DNA from 4 places in the Psychrobacillus sp. FSL W7-1493 genome. Region 4 is predicted to be linked to each of the others. Evidence: riboswitches for the same ligand, from Rfam matches in the RefSeq annotation. Region 4 holds a riboswitch; each other region holds the start of a gene.
The links. Region 4 has a riboswitch for S-adenosylmethionine ahead of MKX96_RS18270 (O-acetylhomoserine aminocarboxypropyltransferase/cysteine synthase family protein). Riboswitches for the same ligand answer to the same signal wherever they lie in the genome.
Positions count from the first base shown of each region.

Region 1 (4,149 bases), on a different contig from region 4:
TGGTAATCTTATATTTGAGGATCTGTCTTTAGATATTAAAATGGGGGACAAATTAGGAATAGTTGGACGAAATGGGAGTGGGAAAACAACGCTATTTAAGCTAATAGCGGGTATTGAAAAACCTGATCATGGAATTATCACTTTTAAAAAGGGAGCGAAAATAGGTTATTTAGCCCAAATTCCTACTTTTTCAGAAAGCGTTAAAGGAAAAGACCTGTTATACGATGCTTTCGAGGATACTATGCTACTACAGAAAAAGATGAGTATACTTGAAAAAGAACTAGCAGAGGTAAATGCTGAGGTAATGGAAAAACTTCTAAAGCAGTATGGAGACATACAAGAAAAATTCACGTTACAGGGCGGATATACGATTGATTCCGAAATTGATAAAGTAGTTGAAGGGCTACAACTAGGTGGTTTTGTAGAACAGCCATTTTCAAGTTTAAGTGGTGGAGAGCAAACGAAAATAATGCTTGGACAGCTACTATTAACCAAGCCAGACCTTTTACTGTTGGATGAGCCGACTAATCATTTGGATTTGTTTGCAATAGAGTGGTTAGAGGAGTATTTAGTTAGTTATACAGGTACAGTTGTTATTATTTCACATGACCGATATTTTTTAGATAAGGTAGTTACAAAAGTTGCAGATCTTGAGGATGGTATGCTTACGAAATATCATGGTAATTATTCTTCTTTTTTAATCGAAAAGGAAGAAAAACTTACTCGTGAATTTCAACAGTATGAGGAGCAACAAAAAAAGATAAAGAAAATGAGAGAAGCAATAAAGAGGTTAAGGATTTGGGCTAACCAAGCAGTTCCTCCAAATGCGAGTTTACACCGTCAGGCGAGGAATATGGAACGGGCATTAGAGCGGATGGAAAAGGTTCGTAAACCTCTAATAGATCCTAAGAAAATGAGTCTATCTTTTGACGCGGCACCCCGAAGCGGAAAAGAAGTTGTCATAATGGAAGAGGCTTTCAAAAGCTTTGGTGAAAAAATGTTATTAAACAGTGCAGAGCTTCATGTATATTGGAAGGACCGTCTTGCAATCGTTGGTAGGAATGGAACGGGTAAAACTACCATTTTGAATATTCTTAGAGGAGTAGAGTTAATAGATTCGGGTGAAGCTCGATTTGGTAGTAATGTGCGCCATGGATATCTTTCTCAACATTTCGAAATAACAGATCCAAAAGCTCGCTTAATAGATATTTTTAGAGCAGAAGTAAATGTGGCAGAAGGAGAGGCTCGACACATTTTAGCGAAGTTTATGTTCTATGGGGCGGATGTTTTTAAAAGAATTGCTGATTTAAGCGGAGGAGAAAGAATGCGACTCCGTCTTGCTCAGCTAATGCATCAAGACATAAATTGTCTCATATTAGATGAGCCAACGAATCATCTTGATATTGATTCACGAGAAGTATTAGAGGAAGCGCTAGATGATTTTACAGGGACTATTATTGCTGTATCTCACGATAGATATTTTCTAAATAAACTATTTCCAAGGACTGCTTGGCTAGAGCATGGCGAGCTTACCACATTTGAAGGCCCTTACGAATGGGCAAGGGAAAAATGGAATGAGTTTTGCTCGAAAGAAAATACTAGGAAAGAAATAATCAATCAGCCATTAAAAGAAGCAATACCTGCCAAACAACAAAAGGAAATTCCTTTGGAAAAGCGAATAAGTGAGCTCGAAAATGTTATAGGTGAGCTAACTAAACAAATTAGCATAGAGAATGATTGGGAAAATTATGAGGCATTAAGCTTGGAAAAACTTCGGGTAGAGGAGCAATTGGAGCAATTATTGGAGAAATGGCTAGATTTAGCAGAATGACCCGAATACTTTTCAAAATGGGTTGATATAAGTAATAGAGCGTGCTAATATAACTTATTAACGAATAATTTAAATAATTTAATATTCTTATCAAGAGAAGTGGAGGGATTAGGCCCTGTGATACTTCGGCAACCTCTGTTGTACAGAAAGGTGCTAATTCCTAACAAGACGATCTTGGAAGATAAGAGCTAGTTAGCAAATTCCTGCCTCTCTTTTCTTACATGGAAAGAGAGGTATTTATTTTAATAATTGCCTTGCTCCTGTTCGATTTCCTACTTAGTTTGAGGCGAAATCACAGGTGCTCTTGCACATTTCATTGGGAGGGGAAAGTCATTGCCTATCAATATTCCGAAACAATTACCTGCAGCTAAGCTGTTAAAAGAAGAGAAAATTTTTCTCATGGATCAAGAGCGTGCTTACAAGCAGGACATCCGTCCACTTAACATTATTATTTTTAATCTAATGCCTGAGAAGGAAAAAACGGAGCTTCAGCTATTAAGGCTTCTGGGGAATACCCCAATACAAGTGAATATAACCTTTATGAATACAGCGACGCATGAATCCAAGAATGCCAGCAAAACCCATTTGGATACTTTCTACACGACATTTGATCAAATAAGAGAAAAAAAGTTTGATGGGATGATTATCACTGGTGCTCCAGTAGAACAGTTGCTATTTGAGGAGGTCGATTACTGGAATGAAATGAAGGAAATAATGGAATGGTCTAAATCAAATGTTACCTCCACCTTACATATTTGTTGGGGCGCGCAGGCTGCACTGTATTATCATTTTGGTATAGATAAATTCACACTTTCTCGTAAATGCTCGGGAGTGTATCGGCATATATTAACTGACCAAGTGGAGAATTTAATAAGAGGATTTAATGAAGAGTTTAATGCTCCCGTATCTCGTTACACTTCTGTATCTGAAGAAGAAATAGAAAAGCATGAGCGACTAACTATTTTATCCACTTCGGAGGAAGCAGGTGTGTTTCTTGTAAAATCGAACGACAATAAAATGGTGATGGTCACTGGTCATTTAGAGTATGATGCGCACACATTAGCAGAGGAATATCATAGAGACATAACTAAAGGAATAGATATTGAGATGCCCAAATACTATTTCCCAAATAATAATCCCTCTAATAAGCCATTAAATACATGGAGGGCACATACACATTTATTATTTTCTAATTGGTTGAATTACTATGTTTATCAGGCTACTCCTTATAACTGGGAGTAAATAGAAAAATTATATATGAGTCAATTTCATAAAAAGCATTTTAAAGATTAAAAGTGAACATTATATATATTGATTGCAGCGGAGGGCGGCGACGTAAGCAGGGATGAGTGAGACAGATAAAAACGTTACAACCACGTGCGAAAGCGATGGGTGATGGCTTATCACTCACGCCACGGAAAGCGTCCGCGATATGAGCGAAAGTCAATTCTACTTTATTATTAAAAATCATATAAATTTTATTGTTCTCTTTTAATTGTTCGTGTTTTTCTATAAAAACAGGAATCTTGAAATTGACACATATAAACTCCTGTTTTAATATTCAGGAGTTTTTTATTGATTTTAGTTTTATTTATTCAAATATTAGGGAAGACAAAATTGAAGAGACATTGTATTTTGTTGATACACATATCTATAAAAGTATGATTTTCAATTATTGGAAGTGGGGTTATGTCTATGAGTTTGACACCAAAACAAAGAATCGAGTTACATGGTTTTAATAATCTGACGAAAACACTAAGCTTTAATATGTATGATATTTGTTATACAAGGACGAAGGAAGAAAGGGAAAAATATATTGAATACATTGATGAGCAATATAACGCTGAGCGTCTAACCAATATATTAACAAAAGTGTCCGAAATTATAGAAGCGAATATTTTAAACATAGCGCAACAGGACTACGAGCCCCAGGGTGCAAGTGTGACCATTTTAGTGTCAGAAGGACCCGTGGATCAAACACCGATAGAATCATTTAAGCAATCCCCTGGGCCTATACCAGAGGTCGTTCTTGGTCATCTAGACAAAAGTCATATTACCGTTCATACGTATCCTGAATATCATCCAGATGAAGGGATTAGTACGTTTCGAGCAGACATAGACATTTCGACTTGCGGAGAAATATCGCCCTTAAAAGCTCTAAACTATCTAATACATTCCTTCGAAACCGATGTAATGGTCATGGATTACCGAGTGAGGGGATTCACGAGAGACGTGAAGGGTCATAAATTATTCATTGACCACGATATTAATTCCATTCAAAATTATATTCCGAATGCCTTGCAGGAATATTACCATAT
Region 1 is NZ_JBBOSB010000001.1:2,124,083-2,128,231, reverse strand. It holds gene abc-f (ribosomal protection-like ABC-F family protein) at 1-1,831, shown strand, start outside; SAM riboswitch class I at 1,916-2,019, shown strand; gene metA (homoserine O-acetyltransferase MetA) at 2,165-3,073, shown strand; gene speD (adenosylmethionine decarboxylase) at 3,527-4,149, shown strand, end outside.
Region 1: another riboswitch for S-adenosylmethionine. It lies ahead of metA (homoserine O-acetyltransferase MetA); the one in region 4 lies ahead of MKX96_RS18270 (O-acetylhomoserine aminocarboxypropyltransferase/cysteine synthase family protein).

Region 2 (4,149 bases), on a different contig from region 4:
TGAACATAAATGAATAATCTAAGAAAGAGTTTTGTCTTGTTGCAGATATAATTCCTACTGGTATCGCAATTACTACGGCCATCACTAAAGATAAGATAGCAATCATTAGCGTAACTGGAAACTTGTTTGCAATACTTGTTGCGACATCTTCATTTCCTGTAAAGGATGCTCCTAAATCAAATGTTACGATGCCTTTTACAGAGTTCCATAACTGATGTAAATAAGGTAAGTCTAACCCGTGCATTTGGTTGAATGCAGCAATCTGATCCTTCGTTGCACTTTCCCCTAAAAGATTGGCAGCTGGATCAAATGGTGACAGGTATAAAATAGTAAATACTAGAATGGAAACACCCGTTATCACAAAGATACTCATAATAAGTCTCTCAAAAATAAATTTACTGAACGCATTACTATATATACCTAACAAAAGGTACATCAATAAGCCTGGTATAAATGAAATAATGAGAAATGTTGTATTTTCTAACATACTTTGAAAATAGGATGTATAAGTAAGAGGCTTCGTGCCTTTTAACTGATGTATTTCTTCCATTTCAGTAGATACAAGCTTTTCTATTCGATCTTCTACTAGTTTATTTACTTCCGCCGTCATTTTTTCTTTATTAATTTTTTCATTAAAAAAGGTATGCTTTCGTTCATATTGTTCCTTATACTCTTTGTACAGTTCCTCTCGTACTCCCCTTGCCTCAAATGCAGACTTTAAATCGCTTTTTAAGGAAGAATGAGGATCCTTCTGTTTTTTTAAATAAAAGAGTATAAAAGTAATTATATGAACCGGCAAACCAAGTAAAAATAACAAAATACTATAGAAGGAATGATGTTGTAGTCTTCCGTAGGTAAAACTAAATGCGTTGGAAGAAAATTTTCTTCCCATACTAAATACCCCCTCTCTATATTGTATAAATCCGAGTGGTATAGTATAGTATAGATTCGAACTACCATTAAGTCAACGCAAATTATTTAGTCTATTTAGAGTAGGGTTAAATGCGCCACTAATGTGCGTGTTTAGTCTTCTTTTTTGTAGAAACCGCTCATATTACTTTAAATATACGCTCTCTAACAACAGAGCATGAATTATAAACAATACGAAGATTTCATTCAGATAGGTGGTTTTCATGGAAACTATTTTAAAAGTAGAGGATTTACAAATTTCCTTTTTAACAAATGATAATGAATTTGAGGCTGTTCGAGGGGTTAGTTTTGAAGTCAAAAAAGGAGAAACATTGGGCATAGTCGGAGAATCTGGAAGTGGAAAAAGCGTCACGGCCCGTTCCATTATGCGCCTTTTACCTTCTCCCCCTTCTTTCATGAAAAATGGTTCCATTGAGTTTTTAGGGGACCAACTTCACACAAAAACAGAGAAGGAAATGGAAGGTATTAGAGGAAAAGATATCAGTATGATTTTTCAGGATCCGATGACCTCTTTAAATCCAACCATTCGTATCGGCGTTCAAATAGCAGAAAGCCTTATTAAGCACCAAAAGCTCTCGAAAAAAGAGGGAAAGGCACAAGCAATTGAGCTACTCAAGCTTGTAGGAATTAAAAATAGTGAAGAACGTTATAACCAATATCCGCATGAGTTTTCTGGCGGTATGCGTCAAAGAGTTATGATTGCCATTGCTTTAGCGTGTAAGCCCACGCTACTTATAGCAGATGAGCCAACTACTGCGTTAGACGTGACCATTCAAGCTCAAATATTAAATTTAATGAAGGATATGCAGAAGCGCTTTGGGACCTCTATTATTTTAATCACTCATGACCTTGGAGTTGTCGCTGGAATGTGTGACCGGGTAGCAGTGATGAAAAATGGAGAAATCGTTGAAACAGGAACTACTGAAGAAATTTTTGCTAACCCAAAGCATGACTATACGAAAAAACTATTAAATGCCTTGCCTCGTTTAGACGAGAAGAAAAAGCCGAAGAAACCTCCTCTTCGTTCTATTGGATTAGAAAATGGAAAGCCGCTGCTAGAAGTTAAATCTTTAAAACAGCATTTTCAAGTAAGTCGCGGGAATGTCTTAAAAGCGGTCGACGATATTAGCTTCTTTATAAAGCCCGGAGAAACTCTTGGTCTTGTAGGAGAATCGGGCTCAGGTAAATCTACAACCGGTCGAGCGATTCTTCGATTACACGAGCCTACAGATGGAGATGTGCTATATCAAGGGATGGCCATTAATCGTTTAAGTAAAAATGAGCTCAAAACGATGCGTCGGCATATGCAGATCATCTTCCAGGACCCTTATTCTTCCTTAAATCCTCGATTAAAGGTACTAGACATTATTGGGCAGGCGTTAGATATTCATCGTCTAAGCAAAAATGCAGAGGAAAGAAAGAAACGAGTAGAGGAATTACTAGTATTGGTAGGCTTAGACCCCTCGCATGCATTACGTTATCCACATGAGTTTTCTGGAGGACAGCGACAACGTATAGGTATCGCTCGTGCACTTGCGGTTGAGCCAGATTTTATCGTCTGTGACGAACCTCTATCGGCTTTAGATGTTTCTATACAAGCACAGATTGTAGAGCTCCTGGAGGATTTACAGCACAGACTAGGCCTGACATACTTATTTATCGCACATGACCTGTCCATGGTAAAACATATAAGTGATCGTGTTGCTGTCATGTATTCTGGAAAAATTGTAGAGCTAGCAGAAAGTGAGGAGCTTTATACTAATCCACAGCACCCGTACACTAAGTCTCTCTTAGCAGCCATCCCAATCCCTGACCCAAAAGTAGAGGCCAAGAAAAAGCGTGTGCTCATGGAAGAGTCTAATGTTACTGACAAGTATCAATTAAAGAATTCTGAGCTTGTAGAGGTTTCTAACGGTCACTGGGTAGCTATCCCTAAGTAAGGTAACCCTTGAAATAGTTTAAAACCCATGTTAAACTTATTTTTATTATATTTAGACAATTTAATATTTTATTTCTTATCAAGAGAGACGGAGGGATTGGCCCTATGATGTCTCAGCAACCAGCCTTTTAGGTGTGGTGCTAAATCCAATAGACATTAAGTCTTGAAGATAAGAAGAATGACTTCAATATATATTGAGGGCTCTCTTCTTATGAAGCGAGCCCTCTTTTTATTTGATTTTATAGTCAGGATTACTAGCAACATAATATAAATAGAAGGTAGGAATTTAATATGACAAATCAATTACTTGTAAAAGCACCTTTCAAAGCAGATCATGTGGGAAGCTTCCTGAGACCGGAACGTTTAAAGCAAGCAAGGGCTCAATTTGAACAAAAAGAGATATCCTTAGAACAACTCACTCAAATTGAAAATGAAGAAATTATTAAACTCGTAGAAAAACAGAAGGAAGCTGGACTACTTTCAGTTACAGACGGAGAGTTTCGTCGAAAATGGTGGCATTTCGATTTTTTAAGCGGACTTGATGGCGTGGAATTTTATGAAACCGATCAAGGACTCTCCTTTAAAGGGGTGCAAACAAAAGCTCATGGTATTAAGGTGACAGGAAAAATTGGCTTTAGTACCCACTACATGATTGAGCATTTCAAGTTTTTAAAAGAAGCAGCTGGGGATGCTGTTGTAAAATTTACTATCCCTAGTCCGAACATGCTTTATTATCGAGCAGCCTTTGAGGAAGGGGTTTACAACAATGATGAGGAATTATTTTCTGACTTAATCACAGCTTATCAAGGCTTTATTCAAGCAATTTACGATGAGGGCTGTCGTTATCTTCAAATTGATGATACTTCATGGGCTACCTCCTTTTCCGAGGAAGGCCTCGTTTCCTTAAAGGACAGGGGGTTATCGCTTGAGCAAGCCTTATCCCTTTCTGCAATGGCTATTAATGAGTCTATTTCTAAAAGACCAGCTGATATGCTAGTGACCATGCATATTTGTCGGGGAAATTTCCGATCCACTTATATCACAAGCGGAAGCTATGAGTTAGTTTCAGAAACTATATTCGGTGGATTAAATGTGGATGGTTTATTTTTAGAATTTGACGATGAGCGCTCTGGTGGTTTTGAGCCTTTACGACATGTTAATAGAAAGGATTTAAATATTGTCCTAGGGCTGATCACCTCTAAGCATGGGGACCTAGAGGAAGAAGAATTAGTTAAAGCTCGCATCGAAGAAGCTACTAAATATGTACCAAAAGAACAGCT
Region 2 is NZ_JBBOSB010000001.1:3,483,291-3,487,439, forward strand. It holds gene MKX96_RS17230 (ABC transporter permease) at 1-892, opposite strand, end outside; gene MKX96_RS17235 (ABC transporter ATP-binding protein) at 1,134-2,870, shown strand; SAM riboswitch class I at 2,943-3,045, shown strand; gene MKX96_RS17240 (5-methyltetrahydropteroyltriglutamate--homocysteine S-methyltransferase) at 3,161-4,149, shown strand, end outside.
Region 2: another riboswitch for S-adenosylmethionine. It lies ahead of MKX96_RS17240 (5-methyltetrahydropteroyltriglutamate--homocysteine S-methyltransferase); the one in region 4 lies ahead of MKX96_RS18270 (O-acetylhomoserine aminocarboxypropyltransferase/cysteine synthase family protein).

Region 3 (4,149 bases), on a different contig from region 4:
TACATCATTTAAAAATCGTGGAACGATTGAGTACTTCGAAAAACTATTTATATTTTTTCGATAGGTTTCTTCTCCACCAGCAGATGATCGAATATAACCAAAGGGACCAGCCTCTAATGTTTCTTTTGCAGCCTTCTCTAATTCGTTAAAGTCAATTGGATACTGTTCATTATTATCTATATTGCCTAATAGTAGGTCATTGTTTTTAGCGTTACTCAACGTATTCACCTCTCATGGAGTACTAGTTTAAAACTTTCTTTATACGAATGGATTTAATAATTAGTCCTTTTTTAATCTTGCAGCTAATCGGTTGCCGAGAGACTGAATGCCTTGAACTAAAATAATTAAGATCACAACTATGACATACATAACGTCCGTTTCATAACGTAAATGTCCATAACGATAAGCTAAATCTCCTAAACCACCAGCACCGACCATGCCAGCCATAGCAGTTGCTCCTATTAATCCAACCGTTGCAATTGTTAATCCTAATATGATAGATGGTCGTGCCTCTCGCAGCAGCACATGCCATATAATGAACCGTGTTTTAATCCCCATGGCTGTATAAGCTTCAATTACTCCATTTTGAACTTCCAAAAGGGCGGACTCCATCAGACGGGCGATGTAGGGCGCAGTATAAATAACTAGCGGAACGATAACACCTTTCACACCGATGGTCGTACCTACAAGGAATTTCGTAAATGGTAGGATAAAAAATAATAGAATGATAAATGGTATAGAACGAATAACATTTATGAGAAGGTTACTTAACTGGTATACGATTGCATTTTGTAATGCTTGCCCAGGTCTCGTTAAAACAATTAGTATACCTAAGGGAATACCGATTAGGATGGAGATTAATAAAGAAATCCCTACCATTTGGAAAGTTTCTATGGTGGCTTTTCCGATTAATGGGAGCCATTGATTGGTAAATTGTTCAATTCCACTCATGAGTGCACCTCCAAGTTTTCTGTTTCAACACCGCGTTCGTTTAGAAATTGGATTGCAGACTGAACTTGGTCCGGGTCTCCGACTAAATGGATGACAATATTACCCACAATCCCATTTTTCAACTCGATGATATTGGCGGTTAATATATTAGGCTGGACTTCAAATCTTTGGCTAACCTCTGCTAATAAGGGCTTACCAGTGCTCTCTCCAACGAAAGTTAAACGTGTAACAGCACCTGTTACATGGAGCTGAGAAATTAGAGACGGGGATAGATTTCGTTGACTGATTGTGCTTAAAAACTTCTTTGTAGTTGGATGCTTTGGCTTTGTAAAAAGGTTAATCGCAGTGTTTGCTTCTACAACTTCTCCTTTTTCCATTACATACACATGATCACATATTTTTTGAATGACATTCATCTCATGAGTGATTAGTAGAATAGTGATACCCAGCTCTTTATTTATTTTTAATAGCAAATCCAAAATGGAATCAGTAGTTTCAGGATCCAATGCACTTGTTGCTTCATCGCTTAATAGTACTTCGGGTTCCTGTGCAAGGGCTCTAGCTATTGCGACGCGTTGTTTTTGCCCTCCTGAAAGCTGGTTTGGATAGCTTTTATACTTATCAGATAAACCAACTATTTCTAAGTACTTTTCTACTCTACTTTTTACTTCTGTTTTATCATAGCCGAGTAGCTTTAATGGAATGGCAATATTATCATAAACAGTTGCTGTTTTTAGAAGGTTAAATCCTTGAAAGATCATTCCTATTTTATTTCGTACCATACGTAGCTTCGCTGGGGGGAGGGGGGTAATGTTATTGCCGTTTATGTATACTTTTCCGGATGTTGGTTTCTCTAAGAGATTAACACAGCGAATGAGCGTGCTTTTCCCTGCACCGCTATAGCCTATAACCCCATGAATTTCACCTTTTTTTACGTGTATGCTTACATTATTTACAGCCTTTACCGTACTACTTTTACTGTTGAATTCTTTGGTAATATTTTCTAAAACTATCATGAATGATCTTCCTTTCTAAAGAAACGCCGGCAGAGCTATACGCCTACGTTTTTCTTGATGTCTAGCTTCGGCGCCTTGCCCCTCGGGGTCAAATGGGAAAATACTCCGGTGGCTGTGGATCTGCCTCCTCGCATTTTCCCATTTGCCTGTCGGGGCAGGGATAGGCGCCTGTGCTTTTCTTGATGTCTAGCTTCGGCGCCTTGCCCCTCGGGGTCAAATGGGAAAATACTCCGGTGGCTGTGGACCTGCCTCCTCGCATTTTCCCATTTGCCTGTCGATTAGAGATAGGCGCCTACGCTTTTCTAATTTACCAACCTGCTAGTGCGGAGCCTTGGAATTCTTCTTCAATAAATTCTCTAACTTCGTCGGAATGGTATGCTTTAATGAATTTTTGGATGGCAGGATCATTTTCGTTTTCCTTACGAACAACAATATGGTTAACGTATGGGGAATCAGCTGACTCTAACAAAATTGATTCTTCTCCAGGGTTAATACCAGCTTCTAAAGCATAATTGGAATTGATTGCTGCAGCATCGACCTCACTAAGCTGTTTTACTATTTGCGCTGCCTCTAATTCAACGAATTCAAGGTTTTTAGGGTTTTCTTCAATGTCATGAATAGAAGCATTTCCTTTTTTACCTTCTTTCACTTTGATAAAACCATTTACTTCTAATATGTCTAAAGCTCGTGCACCTTGTGTTGGATCATTCGGTAGTCCAAAGGTAGCTCCATCTGGCAGTTCATCGAAGGATGTATACTTTTCAGAATAAACGCCCATTGGAAGTAAAATAGTCTCAGCGACTGGTACTAGCTCTGTATCATTATTTTCGTTAAATGAGTCAAGAAAAGGTAGAGTTTGATAACTGTTTGCGTCCAAGCTTCCTTCATCAAGGGCAGTGTTTGGAAGTATGAAATCTGAAAAAGCCTTAATCTCAATTTCTAGTCCATCACGTGCTGCAATTTCAGCAACAACCTCAGTAACTTGTTCATGTGGACCTGACGTAACGCCAACAACTAATTTATTTTCATCTAATGGTCCTGATGTAGCATCATCACCACAAGCCGAGAGCAACCCTGTTAATAAAACTCCTGATAACACTAAGCTAAATTTTTTCATTGTAATTCCTCCTGAATATGTATTAATAAAAACGAATAAATATAAAAGCCTCTCTTTCAAAAGAAAGAGAGGCACACAAATATGTATTGTCCTCTCTTATCTTCCAAAACAAAATGTTTTGCAGGATTTAGCACCTTTCTATACTTTTTTAGTATAGATGGTTGCCGAGCTTCAACGGGCCAGTCCCTCAGCTACTCTTGATAAGAGATAATAATCTATTAAGTTTTTCGTTTTTACTATAGAAAGAATTTACTACACTGCTCTATTGAAGTCAATAGATATTTTTATATTTTTATAATTGTTTAGAAAAATTCAAATAGAATATTATATAAATAATTATACAAAAGTGATTTATGTGGAAATACTAAGATGGGAGCATTTAAAAGGTTTACATTTAGCTTTACGCTTTATTTTCATGGTTATGTTAAAGGTAAGGGGTGATTTAAAATTCATATAAAAAGTGAGCTGGAAATGTATCTCCAAGCTCACTTTTTATGTGCATTTTTTTACTAAAGCCCCTTCGGTGACTATTTTAATTCAGTAATGCAAGTTTTGCTCTAGATGGAGTTTCATACTTTACAGTAACTCCATTTAACATGGTATTGTTTTGTACAATATAATACCCACCACCTAGACCATACATGGGAACATATCCATCAAGTGGTTGTTTAGCTGAATACACTCGGAATTCTTCGTTAGGCATTAATTGTCGGATAGGTTCAAGACCAGGTTCGCCACCATCAACACTATTAATTACTTTAAATAAAGTAGTTTCCTTAAGGATTGTAACCTTTCCGATTTGACCTGCTTTAAGTTCCGTTTTTCCCCACATAACTTTTGTAGAAGAATCTACTAATAATGCAAGTTTTGCTTTAGAAGGCGTTTCATACTTTAAAGCACTGTACATATTGACAAACAATCCGTCCCCTAGACCGTATTCTCCTCCGTATATATCTGTACGGAATGTATAGACACGATACTCTCCACCTGCTGGTAACACTTTTCCTCTAGAGCCATCCGCCTTATATGTTGCCACATCTGCGTAAAGTGTTACTTTACCAATCT
Region 3 is NZ_JBBOSB010000001.1:2,199,830-2,203,978, reverse strand. It holds gene MKX96_RS11185 (alpha-hydroxy-acid oxidizing protein) at 1-219, opposite strand, end outside; gene MKX96_RS11180 (methionine ABC transporter permease) at 280-951, opposite strand; gene MKX96_RS11175 (methionine ABC transporter ATP-binding protein) at 948-1,967, opposite strand; gene MKX96_RS11170 (MetQ/NlpA family ABC transporter substrate-binding protein) at 2,275-3,084, opposite strand; SAM riboswitch class I at 3,178-3,291, opposite strand; gene MKX96_RS11165 (hypothetical protein) at 3,617-4,149, opposite strand, start outside.
Region 3: another riboswitch for S-adenosylmethionine. It lies ahead of MKX96_RS11170 (MetQ/NlpA family ABC transporter substrate-binding protein); the one in region 4 lies ahead of MKX96_RS18270 (O-acetylhomoserine aminocarboxypropyltransferase/cysteine synthase family protein).

Region 4 (4,149 bases):
AGAAAAGATGATGGTAGTGTTTATTGGGTAAAGGGGTGAGGAAGAAGTGAATTGAATCCAATTATAATTAGAGAAGAATACAGACCATATATAAAAGTATTGAGAGGTAACTTATTCCACCCTTGTCCGTCTAACAATGTAAGGAGGGGATAACGTGAGACTACCAGCATTATTTTTGGGTTTGATCATTTTCATTTTATTAACTGCTGTTGGATGTTCTAATTCATTAAATACAGAAAAAATAGAAGTTCATGAAACTAAAAATCCTGACGCTGAAGAGGTTTTAACATTAGACCCTGAAGCCGATATATTTCAGCTAGATGGTGTGATTTATAAGACCGGAATTGATTGGGTTGAGGAACTTACTTTAACAAAAGGCGAGCAAGTAGGGGAAATAAAAACAAGAAATGATTCAGACACAGACTTTGAAGACGAAATGTCGAATAAGCTCCCTGTTGGTGCAAAGATCTTTTCAACTATAGAAAAAGAAGGTCCTATTTTACTCGTAGAGTTAGAAGGTAAACTTCTGAAATACTATGCACTGGTAGAGGGTTAATAAATTTCCTATATTTCGCAAATGAGCGAGCCGAGGAAGGGAGGAAGGGCAGCGTAGCTACTCTTCTTTTTAATCCTTCCCTTTGTTTTATTCTCCAGAGACAAAGGTTTTGAGCAAGGCTGCTCTTTCACGCAAACGCAGTTTTGCCTCTGAAATTTGTGGTGTCCTAGCAGCTACCACATCAGCATTCCATCCTATTCCTTCGGCTATAATTTTTGCGCGCTGTAAATGGAAATCACTCGTAATAATGGTGACAGAGGTAACGCTGTCAGGGAGAAGCTGTTGGGAGTATAAAAGGTTTTCATACGTAGAGGTAGATTGATCTTCTACTATGATTCGACTCTCCTTAATTCCATTCTCTACAAGATAGTTCTTCATCACTATAGCTTCCTCTATATCCTCATCTTGTCCCTGTCCTCCAGTAACAACAAGTTTTACAGCTGGATACTTTTCAGCATATTCTAGTGCTGCTTCCAAACGATAAAGAAGTGCTAGAGAAGGTATATGTCCTTTTTTTACCTTTGCCCCTAACACAATGGCATACTCATTGGAACCGTCTGCCTTAGGCTTCAACCCGTCCTCGAGCCATTTGCTTGTAAGCATCCACATACCTAATCCGCTCGATGCGATTATTATTAATGGAATGACCACAATCCACCTCTTTTTTTTGCTCATTTAACTCACTCTTTTCCTTTAAAGCGAAGGCTTCTTTTTCTTTATAACGGAGGAGATTTTTGTCTCTTCCTTTCGTAATAATCGTTGGACATTTTCTATGTGTAAGAAGGAAGCCATTAAAAATAGGAAGCCAGCTATTAAAATTGGCCCTGCTCCATCTGCTGTCCAGACAGAGGCTCCTAAAAATATGAGATAAAAAAATAAAACTCCTATCAACAAATAATCCGTTAAAAGTGTAACGCAGATTAATATAAGCAATCCTGCCAGTCCGACCGGCCAGTGTAATGCAAGTAAAACCCCGATGATGGAAGCAGTGCCTTTCCCACCTTTAAATTTTGTGAAAACTGGAAAGTTGTGTCCTAAAATAACCGCGGCACCAGCTAGATAAAGAAGTAGATCCAGCTCTGATGAACTAAACAAGCTCCACTGCTCAGAAAGTACACGTACGCCAATAATCATAATGGCACCCTTTAATATATCTATGACTCCCACTAAAACACCATACTTCCAACCAAGTACGATAGTAGCATTGGATGCTCCGGAATTATTTAGGCCTTCTTTTTTTATATTAACTCCACTCATCCATTGAGCGAGTTTAGATCCATGTAGCGAACCAATAATGTAGCCTGTTAGGAGAATGCTAACAATCCAAACAACCATTCTATGACACCCCTTATAAAATTATTCTATCTATTATATTAAACGATTAAAAAAAGAAGAAGTTTCAGAATTTTTATAAAATTACTTGACATCTAAATATATGGAGACTTATACTGTGTAACAAGATGGAATACTAATCAAATACTCTTATCAAGAGTGACTGAGGGAATAGGCCCTAAGAAGTCCGGCAACCACCAAGTTCTATAACTTGGAAAGGTGCTAAATCCTACAAATTCTTTAATAGAATTTGGAAGATAAGAGGAGGAACATGTCATCAATTTGACCCCTCTTCTTAATTGGAGAGGGGTTTTTATAGTTGTCAGTTCTATAATCCTCTCTGGCCTCCAGCATCCATCTAATCTACTAAATCGGAGGAATTCAAATGACTAATCTTCAAAAAGAAACACTTCTATTACACGGTGGACAAACGCCTGATCCAGTGACAGGATCTAGAGCAGTACCGATTTACAAAACAACCTCATATGTATTTCAAAACACAGAGCATGCACAAAATCTATTTGCCTTGAAAGAGACTGGTAATATCTATTCCAGAATCACAAACCCAACCGTAGATGTTTTTGAACAAAGAATTGCATTACTGGAAGGAGGAACAGCAGCAGTAGCACTTTCCTCAGGAGCAGCAGCCATTGCATTTTCTATTTTGAACATTGCTGGAGCTGGAGATGAAATTATAGCTGCTGAAAACTTATACGGAGGAACTTTTAATCTATTTGCACATACACTCCCACGTTATGGGATTACAGTAAAATTCGTAGATTCCTCTGATCCAGAAAATTTCCGTAAAGCTGTTACAGAGAAAACGAAAGGGTTCTTTGCAGAAATCATTGGAAATCCAAGCTTAAATGTTCTAGACGTAGAAGCTGTTTCAAAAATTTCCAATGAAGTAGGAGTTCCATTATTAGTAGATAACACATTTGCTACACCTTTTGGTTCAAATCCTATAGAGTATGGAGCTAACATTGTTATACATTCTGCAACGAAGTGGATTGGAGGACATGGGACAACAATTGGTGGTGTAGTAGTAGATGGAGGGAATTTCAATTGGAACTCCGATAAATTTCCGGGATTTACAGAGCCTGATGTTACTTATCATGGGCTACGTTATGGAATCGACGTACCAAATGTAGCATTTGCAATTAAGCTAAGAGTTCAGTTGCTTCGGGATTTTGGTCCTACTCTTAGCCCAGAGGCAGCATTTTCCTTTCTTCAAGGACTAGAAACACTTCACTTAAGAGTGCCAAAACATAACGAAAATGCACAGAAGATTGCAGAGTACTTAAATGCAAATGAGGAAGTGTCATGGGTTAACTACTTAGGGCTTGAAAACCATCCAACGCACGAGCTGGCTAAAAAGTATTTAAAAAATGGCTTCGGTTCTATTCTGACATTTGGAGTGAAGGGAGGCAGAGAAGCAGGTAGACAAATTATTGATAATATTGAAATTTGGTCTCATGTTGCTAATGTAGGAGACGCAAAATCCTTAATTATCCACCCAGCTTCTACTACTCACCAACAGCTTACTCCCGAGGATTTAGTAAAATCAGGTGTTACAGAGGATCTAATCCGCTTGTCTGTTGGCTTGGAGGCAGTTGAAGACTTACAAAATGCACTCGAAAAAGTACTTTTGAGAAAAACAAATGTCCTCTCTAGGTAGAATTATATTGTATAATGAATAAAAATAGTCTACAATATGTAAAATAGTCAATAAATTTATTGAAATATTACACAAGTGCGATTATTTATATTCAATTGTACAGATTCATTTTGGAGGAGACAGCATGGCAAAAATAAAAGCAGCGATTTTAGGGTTTGGAACAGTCGGCCAAGGGATTTATCACATCGTAAATGAAAAAAGAGAAGACTTAAAAAAGTCATTAGGGTTGGATATTGAGATTTGTGCAATCCTGATAAATAATTTAGCAAAAGAAAGACCTGAAACTCCAGGAGTTTTGGTAACAGACGACTTTGAGGATATTGAGAATATTCCTGGACTCCAGGTAGTTTTTGAGGCAATTGTCAACGAAGAGCCCGCATATAGCTATTTATGCAGAGCGATTGACAAAGGTTGTCACGTGATTACTGCAAATAAAGTCATGTTCTCTAAATATAGTATTCCCTTACAGGAGCGCGCAAAATCACGAGGTGTATTTGTAGGCTATGAGGCTACTACAGCTGGTGGGGTGCCAATTATCAAGACTCTAAAAAACCTGCTTCAAGTAAACTCTGTGAAGAAAATT
Region 4 is NZ_JBBOSB010000002.1:153,497-157,645, forward strand. It holds gene MKX96_RS18250 (DUF2087 domain-containing protein) at 1-39, shown strand, start outside; gene MKX96_RS18255 (hypothetical protein) at 155-556, shown strand; gene MKX96_RS18260 (YdcF family protein) at 644-1,231, opposite strand; gene MKX96_RS18265 (glycerol-3-phosphate acyltransferase) at 1,250-1,891, opposite strand; SAM riboswitch class I at 2,036-2,152, shown strand; gene MKX96_RS18270 (O-acetylhomoserine aminocarboxypropyltransferase/cysteine synthase family protein) at 2,274-3,566, shown strand; gene MKX96_RS18275 (homoserine dehydrogenase) at 3,691-4,149, shown strand, end outside.